Regions from separate parts of the Streptomyces sp. NPDC004065 genome, predicted to be linked through region 3. Evidence: riboswitches for the same ligand, from Rfam matches in the RefSeq annotation. Region 3 holds a riboswitch; each other region holds the start of a gene.

Region 1 (3,404 bases), on a different contig from region 3:
GCCTGGCCGACCTGCGGTCTGCTCGCCGGGCTCGGCAAGGACTCCGGCACGGCCGACGTCGACACCGGCGTGGGCGACAACCCCTCCACCTCGCCCGGTTCGAGCGACAAGTCCCAAGGCTCCGGATCGTCCAAGGGGTCCGGTTCGTCCAACTCGTCCACGGTCAAGGACCCCGGCCTGTCCGACTCCTCGTCCGATGACACCGGTTCATCCGGATCCTCCGCGAACTCCACCGGTTCACCCGATTCCTCCGGTTCGCCGGACGGCTCCTCCGCCAAGCCCTCCCCGACGGCCTCCTCGCCCGCCGGCCAGGACGGCTCCGCCGCTGCCGGCGCGCCCGCCCAGGGTGACCGGGCCGGCGGTGCCACCACCTCTCCCTCGGTGAGCCCCGGAACCGACAAGCCGGACAACTCCGAACAGATCGTGGGTTCTTCCGCCCTGGTGGACACCGGGGCGCTCGGCGCCGGCCGGCACCGCGGCGGCAGCGCCGAGGAGGATCCGGAGGAGAGCCTCACGGCGGCCTCCTCCGGCCGTCACGCCTCGCGGGACGGCGACGGCGCGCACACGCTCTCCGAGGACTACTACACCGTCCGCTCCGGCGACTCCCTCGCGTCCATCGCCGACTCCCTTGCGGTGGAGGGCGGATGGCGCGCGCTCTACGAGGCCAACGAGTCGGCCATAGGATCCGACCCGAACCACATCTCCGCCGGTCAGACCCTGGATGTCCCGGTCCAAAACACCCGGAACTAGGCCGAGTTCACGTCACACTTCGCACCGAATGTCCCTTTCGGTGAAAGTGTGGGATGAGTCTCAGAAGCCGTGATCGTCTTTGAAATCCGGGCGATCACATGTCTACGGTCGTGACCGTTCGCCACCGCGAGCCCCGGCTGCCGCAACGCCGAATCCTGCCAGCGGCCGCACGGGAACAGTCGTCGCGTCACGCGCCGCAGGCAGGAGCGGGGGACCCAAGGTAAGTGCCGCGCCGGGCAGTTCGCCGGAGCGGCTGGGGGTGAAGCCGTGCCTCGCACGAGAGGCACGGCCGGGCAACTCAACCGGCCCGAACCCGACAGCTCACCTCGCAGGCGTCGGTGAGGGGATCCATCCATGCTGTTTTCCGGCAAGGGCAAGCACCGCCGTCCGTCCAAGGCCACCCGCGCCGTCGCGCTCGCCGGTGTCACCGGCGCCGCCGTCGCCGCTCCGCTGATGGCCGCCGGCAACGCCTCCGCCGCCACCGCCTCCGAGTGGGACACGGTCGCCCAGTGCGAGTCCGGCGGCAACTGGTCCATCAACACCGGCAACGGCTTCTACGGCGGCCTGCAGTTCACCAACTCCACCTGGGCCGCGTACGGCGGCACCGCCTACGCCCCGCGCGCCGACCTCGCCTCCAAGTCGCAGCAGATAGCCGTCGCCGAGAAGGTGCTGGCGGGCCAGGGCAAGGGCGCCTGGCCGGTCTGCGGCAAGGGCCTGTCCGGCGCCGCCTACACCGGCGGCTCCGCCGCCCCGTCCTCGGGCCAGAGCAAGAGCACCGCCAAGAGCGGCACGGCCACCCGCTCCACCGAGCAGCGGGCGGGCCGCTCCGCCACGCGTCCGGCCCCGAAGAAGACCGTCACCACCCCGACCGGCAAGAAGGTCGCGAAGGGCGACGGCGAGTACAAGGTCGTCTCCGGCGACACCCTCAGCACCATCGCCGCCGAGCACCACGTCAAGGGCGGCTGGGCGAAGCTCTTCGAGCTGAACAAGGACATCGTCCAGGACGCCGACCTCATCTACCCGGGCCAGCAGCTGCACCTGAAGTGACGGCCCGCCGGTAGCCCGGCACCACAGGCCCCCACGGCGGCGGCACCCACCGCGGGGTCCCGCGGGCCCGTCCCCCGTCCCCACGGGCTCCCCGCCCCGGTGCGTTCTCCCCCGTACGCACCGGGGCGGGGCTTTTCCTTTCCTTCTCCTCGTGCTCCTCGCGGCTTCTTCCGGCCGGTTTCCCTCTCTTGTTTGTTCCGGACGGGAACAATGGGTACCGTCACCCTGTCCACGGGACGGTCGGTCGGCCGGCCGACGGCCCGGGACGGTTAGGCTCTAGTCGCAAGGCACTCCAGCCGTGCACCTCAAGCGTCACATCCAAGAAGGAGATGCTCGTGCCGTCCATCGACGTCGTCGTAGCCCGGGAAATCCTGGACTCCCGAGGCAACCCCACGGTCGAGGTCGAGGTCGGCCTCGACGACGGCAGCACGGGTCGTGCCGCCGTCCCGTCCGGCGCCTCCACGGGCGCCTTCGAGGCCATCGAGCTCCGCGACGGTGACCCGAACCGCTACCAGGGCAAGGGCGTCGAGAAGGCCGTCCTCGCCGTCATCGAGCAGATCGGCCCGGAGCTGGTCGGCTACGACGCCACCGAGCAGCGCCTGATCGACCAGGCCATGTTCGACCTGGACGCCACCGACAACAAGGGCTCCCTCGGCGCCAACGCCATCCTCGGCGTCTCGCTCGCCGTCGCCCACGCCGCCTCCGAGGCCAGCGACCTGCCCCTGTTCCGCTACCTGGGCGGCCCGAACGCGCACCTGCTGCCGGTGCCGATGATGAACATCCTGAACGGCGGCTCGCACGCCGACTCCAACGTGGACATCCAGGAGTTCATGATCGCCCCGATCGGCGCGGAGTCCTTCTCCGAGGCGCTGCGCTGGGGGGCCGAGGTCTACCACACCCTGAAGAAGGTCCTGAAGAGCAAGGGCCTGGCCACCGGCCTCGGCGACGAGGGCGGCTTCGCCCCCAACCTCGGCTCCAACCGCGAGGCCCTCGACCTCATCCTCGAGGCCATCAAGGAGGCCGGCTACGCCCCCGGCCAGCAGATCGCCCTCGCGCTCGACGTCGCCGCCTCCGAGTTCTACAAGGACGGCAAGTACCTCTTCGAGGGCAAGGAGCGCTCCGCCGCCGAGATGACGGAGTACTACGAGGAGCTCGTCGCGGCCTACCCGCTCGTCTCCATCGAGGACCCGCTGTTCGAGGACGACTGGGCCGGCTGGAAGGTCATCACCGACAAGCTCGGCGACAAGGTCCAGCTCGTCGGCGACGACCTGTTCGTCACCAACCCCGAGCGCCTCGCCCGCGGCATCGAGGAGGGCACCGCCAACGCCCTGCTGGTGAAGGTCAACCAGATCGGCTCGCTCACCGAGACCCTGGACGCCGTCGAGCTGGCCCAGCGCAACGGCTTCAAGTGCATGATGTCGCACCGCTCCGGCGAGACCGAGGACGTCACCATCGCCGACCTGGCCGTCGCCACCAACTGCGGCCAGATCAAGACCGGCGCCCCGGCCCGCTCCGAGCGCGTGGCCAAGTACAACCAGCTGCTGCGCATCGAGGAGATCCTCGACGACGCCGCGGTGTACGCCGGCCGCTCGGCCTTCCCGCGCTTC
Region 2 (3,404 bases), on a different contig from region 3:
GGTCCCGCACGCTCAGCCCGAACGGCCCGACGACGGTCACGAGGGGTCTCCTGTCTGCTGGTGTCTGCTGCGGCTACACGGTTTGTCGATAGGTCGCTGCCATCACTCGAGTCAGCGTATCCGGTCACCTTTCGATCACCACCAGCGCCCACCGATACAGGCCAGGCGGTATCGAAACACGGCCGATATGTTTTTGATCAACCTATATGAGTAGATATTTATCGACTTATCGCTCCCCGGCCATCCTTCCCCTTCCCTCTCCCTCCCCTCCCTCTTCGCACACACACCCACACCTACACACGTACGAACACTCCACCGGGCCGCGCGACGTGACGACTGTCACGCACGCCGGCCCCGTTTCCCTTTCCCGGACATACGGGAGTCCGATTCACCCCTATTAGCACTCGAATTCCCGTTGGCGGTAAATGCTCTCCCGCACGCCAAACCGTGAGTTGGGTCACGCCCACTCCCTGGCGCCACCCTCATCCCCTCACCTCCGCAACCCTTTGCGCGCAAGCCAGTTGACCCTTGGCAAACGCAAAGGATCAAGCGCCTCATACACGGTTGATCAAGGTCAATAGGGACGAGCTGTGCGTCAGCCACTTGTTCCGGACATGTGCTCTCGCATACGTTCCGGGCCGTCGGGTGGACGCCGAATCCTGCCGCCGCCCGACAACCCATCGAATGAACCGTTCACGGCAGGAGCGGGGGACCCAGGTAAGCCGCTGGACCGGCCGGTGCACACCCGTGCCGTGCGCCGTCCGGAAAGGCTCGGGGTGAAGTCGCGTCCCCAGGGACGCGGCCGGGCACCTCCCCGCCCGAACCCGACAGCTCACCTCGCAGGCGGCGGAGAGGAAGACCATGTCTGCACTCGGCCTGTGCCGTACCCGTCCCGCTCGTCTCATCCGCACCCTCGCCGTCGCCGGCACGGGTGCCGCCGTTCTCGCCATGCCGCTCGTCGGCGCGACCAGCGCCGCCGCGGCCACCCCGGCCGCGACCAAGACGGCCGCCACCGTCGGCTACCCCAACAACCTCGACGGCTGGATCCGGGCCTCCCTCGCGCTCATGGCGAAGAAGGGCATCCCGGGCACCTACAACGGCATCCACCGCAACGTGATGCGCGAGTCCTCGGGCAACCCGCGGGCCATCAACCTCTGGGACTCCAACGCCGCCAAGGGCATTCCCTCCAAGGGTCTGCTCCAGGTCATCGACCCGACCTTCAAGGCGTACCACGTGTCCGGCACCTCGTGGGACATCTACGACCCGGTCGCGAACATCACCGCCGCCTGCAACTACGCCGCCGCCCGGTACGGCTCGATCGACAACGTCTTCGGCGCCTACTGACCGGCCCCGCCCGGGGCCGCGCCCTGACAAGCGGCCCTAGGCGAACAGTCGTTCGAGGACGACGGCGATGCCGTCGTCCTCGTTCGACGTCGTGACCTCGTCGGCCACCGCCTTCAGTTCGGGGTGCGCGTTGGCCATCGCGACGCCCCGCGCGGCCCACTGGAACATGGGGATGTCATTGGGCATGTCCCCGAACGCCAGGGCGCTCTCGCGGCCCAGCCCCAGACGCGCGGCCGCGAGCGCCAGCCCGGTCGCCTTGGTGATCCCGCATGGCTGGAGTTCGACGGTCCCCGGGCCCGACATGGTGACCGACACCAGGGACCCGACCACACCGCGGGCGGCGGCCGCCAACTCGTCGTCGGACAGCACGGGATGGCGCAGCAGCACCTTGCTGATCGGTGCGCGCCACAGGTCGTCGCGCCGCTCGACCCGCACGGCGGGCAGCGTCGGGTGCGGCATGCGGTACCCCGGCTCGATGAGCGTGAGCCCGTCGAGCCCGTCCTGGTCCACGGCGGCGTACACCTCCCCCACCTCGGCCTCGATCTTGCCGAGCGCGGTCTCGGCCTGCTCCCGGTCCAGCGTGACCGACCACAGCATGCGGTCGGCGCCGGCGTCGTAGAGCTGCGCGCCCTGGCCGCACACCGCGAGCCCCGTGGCGCCCAGGGCGCCGAGCAGTTCCCGTACGCGCGGCGCCGGACGGCCGGTGACCACCAGGTGCCGGGCACCGGCCGCGGCCGCCCGCGCGAGCGCGGCGAGGGACCGTTCGGACACCGTGTCGTCGGCGCGCAGCAGCGTTCCGTCCAGGTCAGTGGCGATGAGGGCATATGCGAGGGGAGCGGCCATGATCAGAGAATACGGACCCGCCCGCACCGGCCCGTCGGGAACCGGACGTTCGCGTTCCCACCGCCCGGGGTCCGCACCCCACCGCCCCCAACCGCCGCCCGCCGCGGGGTTCGCACCCCGTTCCTCCCCACCGCCTCCCGCCGCAGGGTTCGCACCCCGCCCTCCAGAACCGCCCGCCCAGCCGGGCCTGCCCTCCAGAACCGCCCGCCCAGCCGGGCCGGTCCGCCCAGCCCGCCGGTCCACCGGTCCGCCGAACCGCCCGGCCGGTCCGCCGGGGCGCGCGGGCCGGCCACCCGCCGCCCCGCCGCGGGAACTTCAGCCGTGTGCCGCCGCCAGGTGCCGGGCCAGCCTCGGGGAGGCGAACTCCGTGCCGCACACGAAGCGCATGACCGGACCGTAGGAGGCCGCGGCGGGCAGGCCAGTGAAGTACAGGCCGGGCACCGAGGAGACGTAGCCGGCGCCGAGTTCCGGGGCGCCCCGGCTGACGGCCAGCTCGGTGCGCAGCTCGTGGCCGAGGAACCCCATCGCGGCGATGTCGACCCGGTAGCCGGTCGCCGCGATGACATGGTCCGCGGTCAGTTCCTGGGTGCGGCCCCCCAGGGTCCGCACGGTCAGCGCCGCACCGCCGCCTCCGGCCCCGGCCTCGGCGCGGACGACCCGGCTCACCTCCTGGACCGCGACCGTGCCCTCGAAGCGGTCGCGCAGCCACCAGGCGCCCAGCGGGCCGAGCACCCGGCGGACCAGGTAGTGCCGGGTGCGGGCGGGCAGATGGCGGTAGGGGTGGGGGTAGTAGCTCAGCGCCCACAGCGACCAGGCCCGGCCGAAGGGCGACTCGGGGCGCAGCCGGGGCTGCCGCCAGGGCGGGGCGCCGAAGGCCACCTTGCCGCGCCCCCGCGACACCACCCGCACCCGCGCGCCGGCCTCCGCCGCGAGCACCGCCGTCTCCAGCGCCGACTGCCCGGCGCCCACGACGATGAGCTCCTTGCCGGCGAACACGGAGAGGTCGTGGTGCTGGGAACTGTGCGAGACGGGTCCGGTGGGCGCCGGGCCGTCCGGCGCCGCCGCGGCCAGCTCGGCCGGCAGGTGGGCGAGGCCCGACAGGCCCGTGGCCACGACCACCGCCCGTGCGGCGAACTGCTCACCGGAGTCCAGCTTCAGCTCGAAGCCCCCGCCCGGCCGCCGGTCGGCGGACACCACCCGCACCTGTTCCAGCCCGG
Region 3 (3,404 bases):
GCCCGTCCTGGCCCGTTCCTGGCCCAGCCTGACCAGGCCGCGCAGCACCTTCAGATGGGACTCGGTACGGCGCTGGGCGGCGCGCGCGGCGCCCAGCGGCTCCAGCAGCAGGCGCATCTCCAGCAGGTCGGCGGCCTCCTGCTCGGTGGGCTCGGCCACGCACGCGCCGGCGTGCCGGCGGGTGACGACGAAGCCCTCGGCCTCCAGGGTGCGCAGCGCCTCGCGCACGGGGACGCGGGAGACGCCGTAGCGGCGGGCGAGGACTTCCTCGGTGAGCCGGCTGCCGCGCTCGTGGACGCCGGCCACGATGTCGTCCCGGATCGCCGTGCACACCGAGTGCGCCGGAATACGCATGACCGACCTCCGCCTTAATCCCCGCGAAACGCCGTCGATTGGCGTCCGTTCGACCGACTCTATTGCAGCGGCGGGGAATTTCCGACGGCGGGCCGGAATCCATGGATATTTTTTGGACAGCGGCCGAACAAAACGGCGACGGCCCCGGCTCGATGAGCCGGGGCCGTCGTCCTGCTTGCGTGCGGCTGCGTCTCGGACCCTCAGACGTTCACGCCGTGCGCGCGCAGATAGCCCAGGGGGTCGATGTCGGAGCCGTACTCCGGGCTCGTGCGGGCCTCGAAGTGCAGGTGCGGGCCGGTGACGTTGCCGGTGGCACCGGAGAGGGCGATCTGCTGCCCCGGGGTGACCTTCTGCCCCACGGACACACCGATGGACGACAGGTGGCCGTACTGGGTGTAGGTGCCGTCGTTCATCTTGATGACGATCTGGTTGCCGTACGCCCCGCCCCAGCCCGTCTCGACGACGGTGCCGTAGCCGACCGCGTGGACGGAGGTGCCGGTCGCGGCGTGGAAGTCGATGCCGGTGTGCGAGCCGGAGGACCACAGGGAGCCGCCGGTGCGGTAGCCGGTGGAGACGTACGAGCCGGCGATCGGCGCCACGAACGTGTTGAGGCGCTTGCGCTCGGCCTCGCGGGCGGCGCGCTCCTTGGCCTCGCGCTCCTTCTTGGCCTGCGCCGCGGCCTTCTTGCGCGCGGCCTCCTCGGCCAGCTTCTGCTGGGCGGCCTGCTCCTGGGCCAGGGCCTGGGCGTCGATCCGCGCGGCGACGGTGTCGCCGAGGGTGACGACGGGGGTGAGACCGGTGTCCTCGGGGGCGGGCGCCTCGGCCGCGGGGGCCTCGGCCGCGAAGGCCGGGGCGGCGGCGAGGGTGCCGATGACGCCGGTGGTGGTGAGGGCCGCGACGCCCGCCGCGCGGGCGGTGGTGCGGTGCACCCGGGTGGGACGGCGGTGCTTCCCGGTGGCGCGCGTGAACGCCATGTGGTGGCTGGTCCTTTCCTTCCCTGTCGCCTACCGGGTTAGCTGACGGGTTCGGAGCAGGAAGGTCTCCTACGGACCCCCTCGCTGGCCGCGTGGGCGTCCGATTCACCCCAGGGACTGGATGGGTCCCCGGCTCCCCTGGCTCGCGCCGTACGGGGACTCGGCGATGGCTGTCCGGTGCCGCGGGTGCGGCGCACTGCCCGACGAACAGCCGGACCGACGCTAAGGGGGGTCGCGTTCAATTCCCAAACGGAACCGAGGTTTTGTAGCGCAGACCACAGGGCAGACGGGCAGCCTCTCCCTCAATTCGGACATGACGGGGCCCTGGTGACGCATCGGTCACCAGGGCCCCACGCGCGCGTGCTCCGCGCCGGCCGCCACGCGTGCCTGACGGGTCGTCCGCCGCGACGTTTGCGGTGACGGAGCGTCCGCCGCGCGTGCCGTGGCGGGCCGTCCGCCGCGCGTGTGTGACGGTCGTCCGCCGCGACGTTTGCGGTGACGGAGCGTCCGCCGCGCGTGCCGTGGCGGGCCGTCCGCCGCGCGTGTGTGACGGTCGTCCGCCAGGGCGCGGGCGGTGGCGGGACCGCCCGCCGCTGTGCTGTGACGGGCGTCCGCCGCTGGTGCCGTGGCGGGCGTCCGCCGCTGGTGCCGTGGCGGGCGGCCGCCGGGCGGTCGCTACTCCGCCGCGACGACGGTGACTTGGCCGATGCCGAGGGCCTCGACGGGCTCCTTGATCTTCGCCGCGTCACCGACCAGCACCGTCACCAGGCGGTCCACCGGGAAGGCGGCCACCACGGCGGCGGTGGCCTCCACCGTGCCGGTGGCGGCGAGCTGCTGGTACAGCGTCGCCTGGTAGTCGTCCGGCAGGTGCTGCTCGACCTGGTCGGCGAGCGTGCCGGCCACGGCCGCCGCCGTCTCGTACTTCAGCGGCGCCACGCCGACGAGGTTCTGCACGGCGACGTCCCGCTCGGTGTCCGTGAGGCCCTCGGCGGCGAGCTTGCGCAGCACCGCGAACAGGTCGTCCAGGGCCGGGCCGGTGTTCGGGGTGTCGACGGAGCCGCTGATCGCGAGCATCGCCGCGCCCGAGCCGTCCGGGGGCGAGAGCAGCACCTGGCCGAACGCCCGCACGCCGTAGGTGTAGCCCTTCTCCTCGCGCAGCACGCGGTCCAGGCGGGAGGTGAGGGTGCCGCCCAGGCAGTAGGTGCCGAGCACCTGGGCGGGCCACACCCGGTCGTGCCGGTCGGGGCCGATGCGGCCGATGAGCAGCTGGGTCTGGACCGCGCCGGGACGGTCCACGATCACCACGCGGCCGGTGTCGTCGGCGGTCACCGGCGGCACGGGCCGCGGCTTGGCCGGAGAGCCGTTCCAGGCGCCCAGGGTCCGGCCGAGCAGCTCGTCGAGGTCGATGCCGGCGAGGTCGCCGACGACCACGACGGTGGCCGTGGCGGGGCGCACGTGCCGGTCGTAGAAGGCGCGGACGGCCGCCGCGTCGATGCCGGCGACGGTCTCCTCGGTGCCCTGGCGGGGCCGCGACATGCGCGAGGTGGCCGGGAACAGCTCCTTGGACAGCTCCTTGGCGGCCCGGCGGGAGGGGTTGGCCAGCTCGTGCGGGATCTCGTCGAGCCGGTTGCGCACCAGGCGCTCCACCTCGCTGTCGGCGAAGGCCGGTGCCCGCAGCGCGTCGGCGAGCAGGCCGAGCCCCTTGGCCAGGCGGGAGGCGGGCACCTCCAGGCTGAGCCGTACGCCGGGGTGGTCGGCGTGCGAGTCGAGGGTGGCGCCGGCGCGCTCCAGCTCGGCGGCGTACTCCTCCGCGGAGTGCTTGTCGGTGCCCTCGGAGAAGGCGCGCGCCATGATCGTGGCGACGCCGTCCAGGCCGGCCGGCTCGGCGTCCAGAGGCGCGTCGAGCAGCACCTCGACCGCGACGACCTGCTGGCCCGGGCGGTGGCAGCGCAGCACCGTCAGGCCGTTGTCGAGCGTGCCGCGCTCCGGCGCCGGGAACGCCCACGGCCTGGCCTCGCCCGCCCGGGGCTGGGGGTGGAAGTCCATCGTGGCGAGCTCGGTCACTTCGCCGCCTCC
Region 4 (3,404 bases), on a different contig from region 3:
CAGCGCCTGCGGGAAGCTGATCCTCTCCCGCTGGGCGAGGGCGTCGATCATGGCCTCGGCGCGCTCGCCGATGCCCCGCTTGGGCACGTTGAGGATGCGGCGCAGCGGGACGGAGTCCTCCGGGTTGGCCAGCACCCGCAGGTAGGCGAGGACGTCCCGGACCTCCTTGCGCTCGTAGAAGCGGACCCCGCCGACGACCTTGTAGGGCAGGCCGACGCGGATGAAGACCTCTTCGAAGACACGGGACTGGGCGTTGGTGCGGTAGAAGACCGCGACGTCCCCGGCCTTCGCCTCGCCCGCGTCCGTGAGGCGGTCTATCTCGTCGGCGACGAACTGCGCCTCGTCGTGCTCGGTGTCGGCGACGTACCCGGTGATGCGGGCGCCGGCGCCGGCGTTGGTCCACAGGTTCTTCGGGCGGCGCGACTCGTTGCGCTCGATGACCGCGTTGGCGGCGGACAGGATCGTCTGCGTGGAGCGGTAGTTCTGCTCCAGCAGGATCGTCGTCGCGTCCGGGTAGTCCTCCTCGAACTGGAGGATGTTGCGGATCGTCGCGCCGCGGAAGGCGTAGATCGACTGGTCGGCGTCACCGACCACGCACAGCTCGGCCGGACCCGGGTCGTCCTCGCCCGGCGGCACGTCCACGGGCCGCTCGGCGGTGCCCACGAGCTCCCGCACCAGGGCGTACTGCGCGTGGTTGGTGTCCTGGTACTCGTCGACCAGCACGTGCCGGAAGCGGCGGCGGTAGTGCCCGGCGACGTCCGGGAAGGCGCGCAGCAGGTTGACCGTCGTCATGATCAGGTCGTCGAAGTCCAGGGCGTTGGCCTCGCGCAGCCGCGACTGGTAGAGGGCGTAGGCCTGGGCGAGGGTCTTCTCGAACCCGTCGGTGGCCTGGGCCGCGAAGTCCTCCTCGTCGATCAGCTCGTTCTTCAGGTTGGAGATCTTCGCGCTGAAGGACTTCGGCGGGTAGCGCTTGGGGTCGAGGTCCAGGTCGCGGCAGACCAGGGCCATCAGGCGCTTGGAGTCGGCGGCGTCGTAGATCGAGAAGGAGGAGGTGAAGCCGAGCCGCTTCGACTCCCGGCGCAGGATGCGCACGCACGCGCTGTGGAAGGTCATCACCCACATGGCGTTCGCACGCGGGCCGACGAGCTGCTCGACGCGCTCCTTCATCTCGCCCGCGGCCTTGTTCGTGAAGGTGATCGCCAGGATCTGGCCGGGGTGCACGCCCCGCTCGGCCAGCAGGTGGGCGATACGGTGCGTGAGCACCCGGGTCTTGCCGGAGCCGGCGCCGGCCACGATGAGCAGCGGGGAGCCGGAGTGCACGACGGCGGCGCGCTGGTTGTCGTTCAGCCCCTCGAGAAGCGCGGCCGGGTCCGCCACCGGACGGTGGGCGCCGTCGCGGTAGTACGCGTCCCGGTCCGGGGGCACGTCGAACTTCCCCCCGAACAGATCGTCCGGAACCGGCTCCGGCGCATGATCGTCCTCGGGTGGCGGCGGGGGCTCCTCCTCGTGGCCGCGGGGGGCCTGGAGGTCCGCCAGGAAGCTGTCGTCAAAGAGGCTGCTCATCGCTCTACGAGTCTAGGGCGCCCCACCGACATCCCGTGGCCGCCCCGGAAACCCGGCCGGTTCCGCTCACAGCGCGCAGCCGCCCCGTCACGGCAGCACGCCGCGGAACACCAGATCACGAAAACGTATCGGGCATATCGCACATCAACCTTCACACAAGGCACACGAGTTGGCTACGGTGCGGTCGGGCCGCTCGACCCCCACCGGTGAACGTCGCCGGGCCGCGCGGCCTCCGCCGAATCCGGTTGCCGCACCGCCGTGCGGGCCCGGAGCCGGGGACCCACCGACCCCGAGGTGAATCGGTCCGCACGCCGCCCGCGCGGCGAGGACCGTAGGGCAACCCTTCCAGCAGCCCGAACCTGACAGCTAACCCGGCAGGCGGACGATGGAAGGAGTCGCCTCCCTTGGCGTCGCACCGCAAGACGGGCCCCGCCGCCCCCGCTGTTACGCGCGTAGCGGGCCTCGGCACGCCCGCCCTGGCCACGGCCGCCCTCACCTCTGTGGCCCTCTTCCCCCAGTCCGCCGAGGCCGCCGACCCCGGCGGCCACGGCGGCCACGGCGCCCGGCCGAGCGTCGAGGAGGTCGAGAAGAAGATCGACGACCTCTACCGCCGGGCGGAGTACGGGTCCGGCGACACCGGCAGGACCCAGCGGACGGGCCGGACGACCGAGAAGGCCGGCCGGAGCGCGAAGACGGAGAACGCCGGCCGGAGCGAGAAGGCGGAGAACGCCGACGGGGCGGATCGGGCCGACGCGGACCGGAGCCGTCGGGCGCCGGCCGGAGCACGGACCGGCAGGCAGCGAGGGCTGATGTCCGGTCTCTTCGACGACGCCCCCAAGCGCACGGACGTGCTCACCCGGGCCCGCGAGATGCTCAGCGCGTTCACCGCCGCGCAGGGCCGGCCCGCGGCCGACGCGCCGGAGGACGCCGCCGCGCTGCTCGCGAACACCCCGCAGGGCTACTTCGACCAGGCCCAGGTCCTGAGCCGGCTGACGGCACGCCGCACGAACCTGACCACCGGCCCGGCCGGGCGCCGGCCCTCGGCGGCAACGGCCCCGGAGGAGCACGCGGCACCCGCGACGCTCCCCGAGTCACCGGCGACGGCGGCCCGGACCGCACCGGTCACCCCGGCCCCACCGACCACGCGGCCCTCGCAGCCCTCGCAGCCCTCGCAGGCTGCCGCCACCCCGCACACGGGGGTCACGGCCCCCACCGCACCCGCCGCTGTCACCGCCCCCGCCCAGCCCCCGCACGACATCCGCGCGGCCAAGGCGGCCGTCCAGAGGAAGCTGGCCGACGCGCGCGCACTGCTCCGGACGCTCGCCCTCCAGCAGCGGACCGTCCAGGCCGAGTCCCCGGCCCCCCGGCCCGCCGCCCCCGGTCCGCTCGCCCATGCCCCGGCGCACGCCCCTCTTCCCCAGCCGCCGGCGCACGACCCGTTGAGCCCGCCCCCGGCGCACGACCACCTCACCCGGCCCCCTGCGCCCGAGCCGGCCCCGCGGTCGGCCCCGCGGTCGGCACCGCAGCCGCCCTCCGCACCGCCGTCCGCCCCGCTGCCGCCCACACAGCCCTACGCCCACCCCTCCCCGTCGTCGCTCTCCCCGTCCTCGCCCGCCCCCTCGTCGTCCTCGCCCGCCCCCTCGTCGCCCTCCTCCCGATACGCGGCCAGGGCCGAGAGCGCGCTCGCCTTCGCCCGGGCGCAGATCGGCAAGCCCTGCGTCTGGGGTGCCGCCGGCCCCGGCTCCTACGACTGCTCCGGTCTGACGGCCGCCGCCTGGAAGGCCGCGGGCGTGCCCCTCCCGCGTACCGCGCGGGCCCAGCGCGAGGCGGGGACGGCCGTG

The links. Region 3 has a riboswitch for cyclic di-AMP ahead of ACI2LW_RS15570 (M23 family metallopeptidase). Riboswitches for the same ligand answer to the same signal wherever they lie in the genome.
Region 1: another riboswitch for cyclic di-AMP. It lies ahead of ACI2LW_RS21550 (transglycosylase family protein); the one in region 3 lies ahead of ACI2LW_RS15570 (M23 family metallopeptidase).
Region 2: another riboswitch for cyclic di-AMP. It lies ahead of ACI2LW_RS03270 (transglycosylase SLT domain-containing protein); the one in region 3 lies ahead of ACI2LW_RS15570 (M23 family metallopeptidase).
Region 4: another riboswitch for cyclic di-AMP. It lies ahead of ACI2LW_RS02310 (NlpC/P60 family protein); the one in region 3 lies ahead of ACI2LW_RS15570 (M23 family metallopeptidase).

What each region holds. Positions count from the first base shown of each region.
Region 1 is NZ_JBJDQT010000020.1:121,910-125,313, forward strand. It holds gene ACI2LW_RS21545 (transglycosylase family protein) at 1-750, shown strand, start outside; cyclic di-AMP (ydaO/yuaA leader) riboswitch at 933-1,100, shown strand; gene ACI2LW_RS21550 (transglycosylase family protein) at 1,105-1,797, shown strand; gene eno (phosphopyruvate hydratase) at 2,127-3,404, shown strand, end outside.
Region 2 is NZ_JBJDQT010000001.1:724,366-727,769, forward strand. It holds gene ACI2LW_RS03265 (polyprenyl synthetase family protein) at 1-40, opposite strand, end outside; cyclic di-AMP (ydaO/yuaA leader) riboswitch at 678-859, shown strand; gene ACI2LW_RS03270 (transglycosylase SLT domain-containing protein) at 862-1,344, shown strand; gene ACI2LW_RS03275 (Cof-type HAD-IIB family hydrolase) at 1,381-2,187, opposite strand; gene ACI2LW_RS03280 (FAD-dependent oxidoreductase) at 2,503-3,404, opposite strand, start outside.
Region 3 is NZ_JBJDQT010000012.1:116,590-119,993, reverse strand. It holds gene ACI2LW_RS15575 (GntR family transcriptional regulator) at 1-354, opposite strand, end outside; gene ACI2LW_RS15570 (M23 family metallopeptidase) at 555-1,328, opposite strand; cyclic di-AMP (ydaO/yuaA leader) riboswitch at 1,341-1,504, opposite strand; gene ACI2LW_RS15565 (M16 family metallopeptidase) at 2,004-3,392, opposite strand; gene ACI2LW_RS15560 (M16 family metallopeptidase) at 3,389-3,404, opposite strand, start outside.
Region 4 is NZ_JBJDQT010000001.1:517,559-520,962, forward strand. It holds gene pcrA (DNA helicase PcrA) at 1-1,563, opposite strand, end outside; cyclic di-AMP (ydaO/yuaA leader) riboswitch at 1,787-1,960, shown strand; gene ACI2LW_RS02310 (NlpC/P60 family protein) at 1,968-3,404, shown strand, end outside.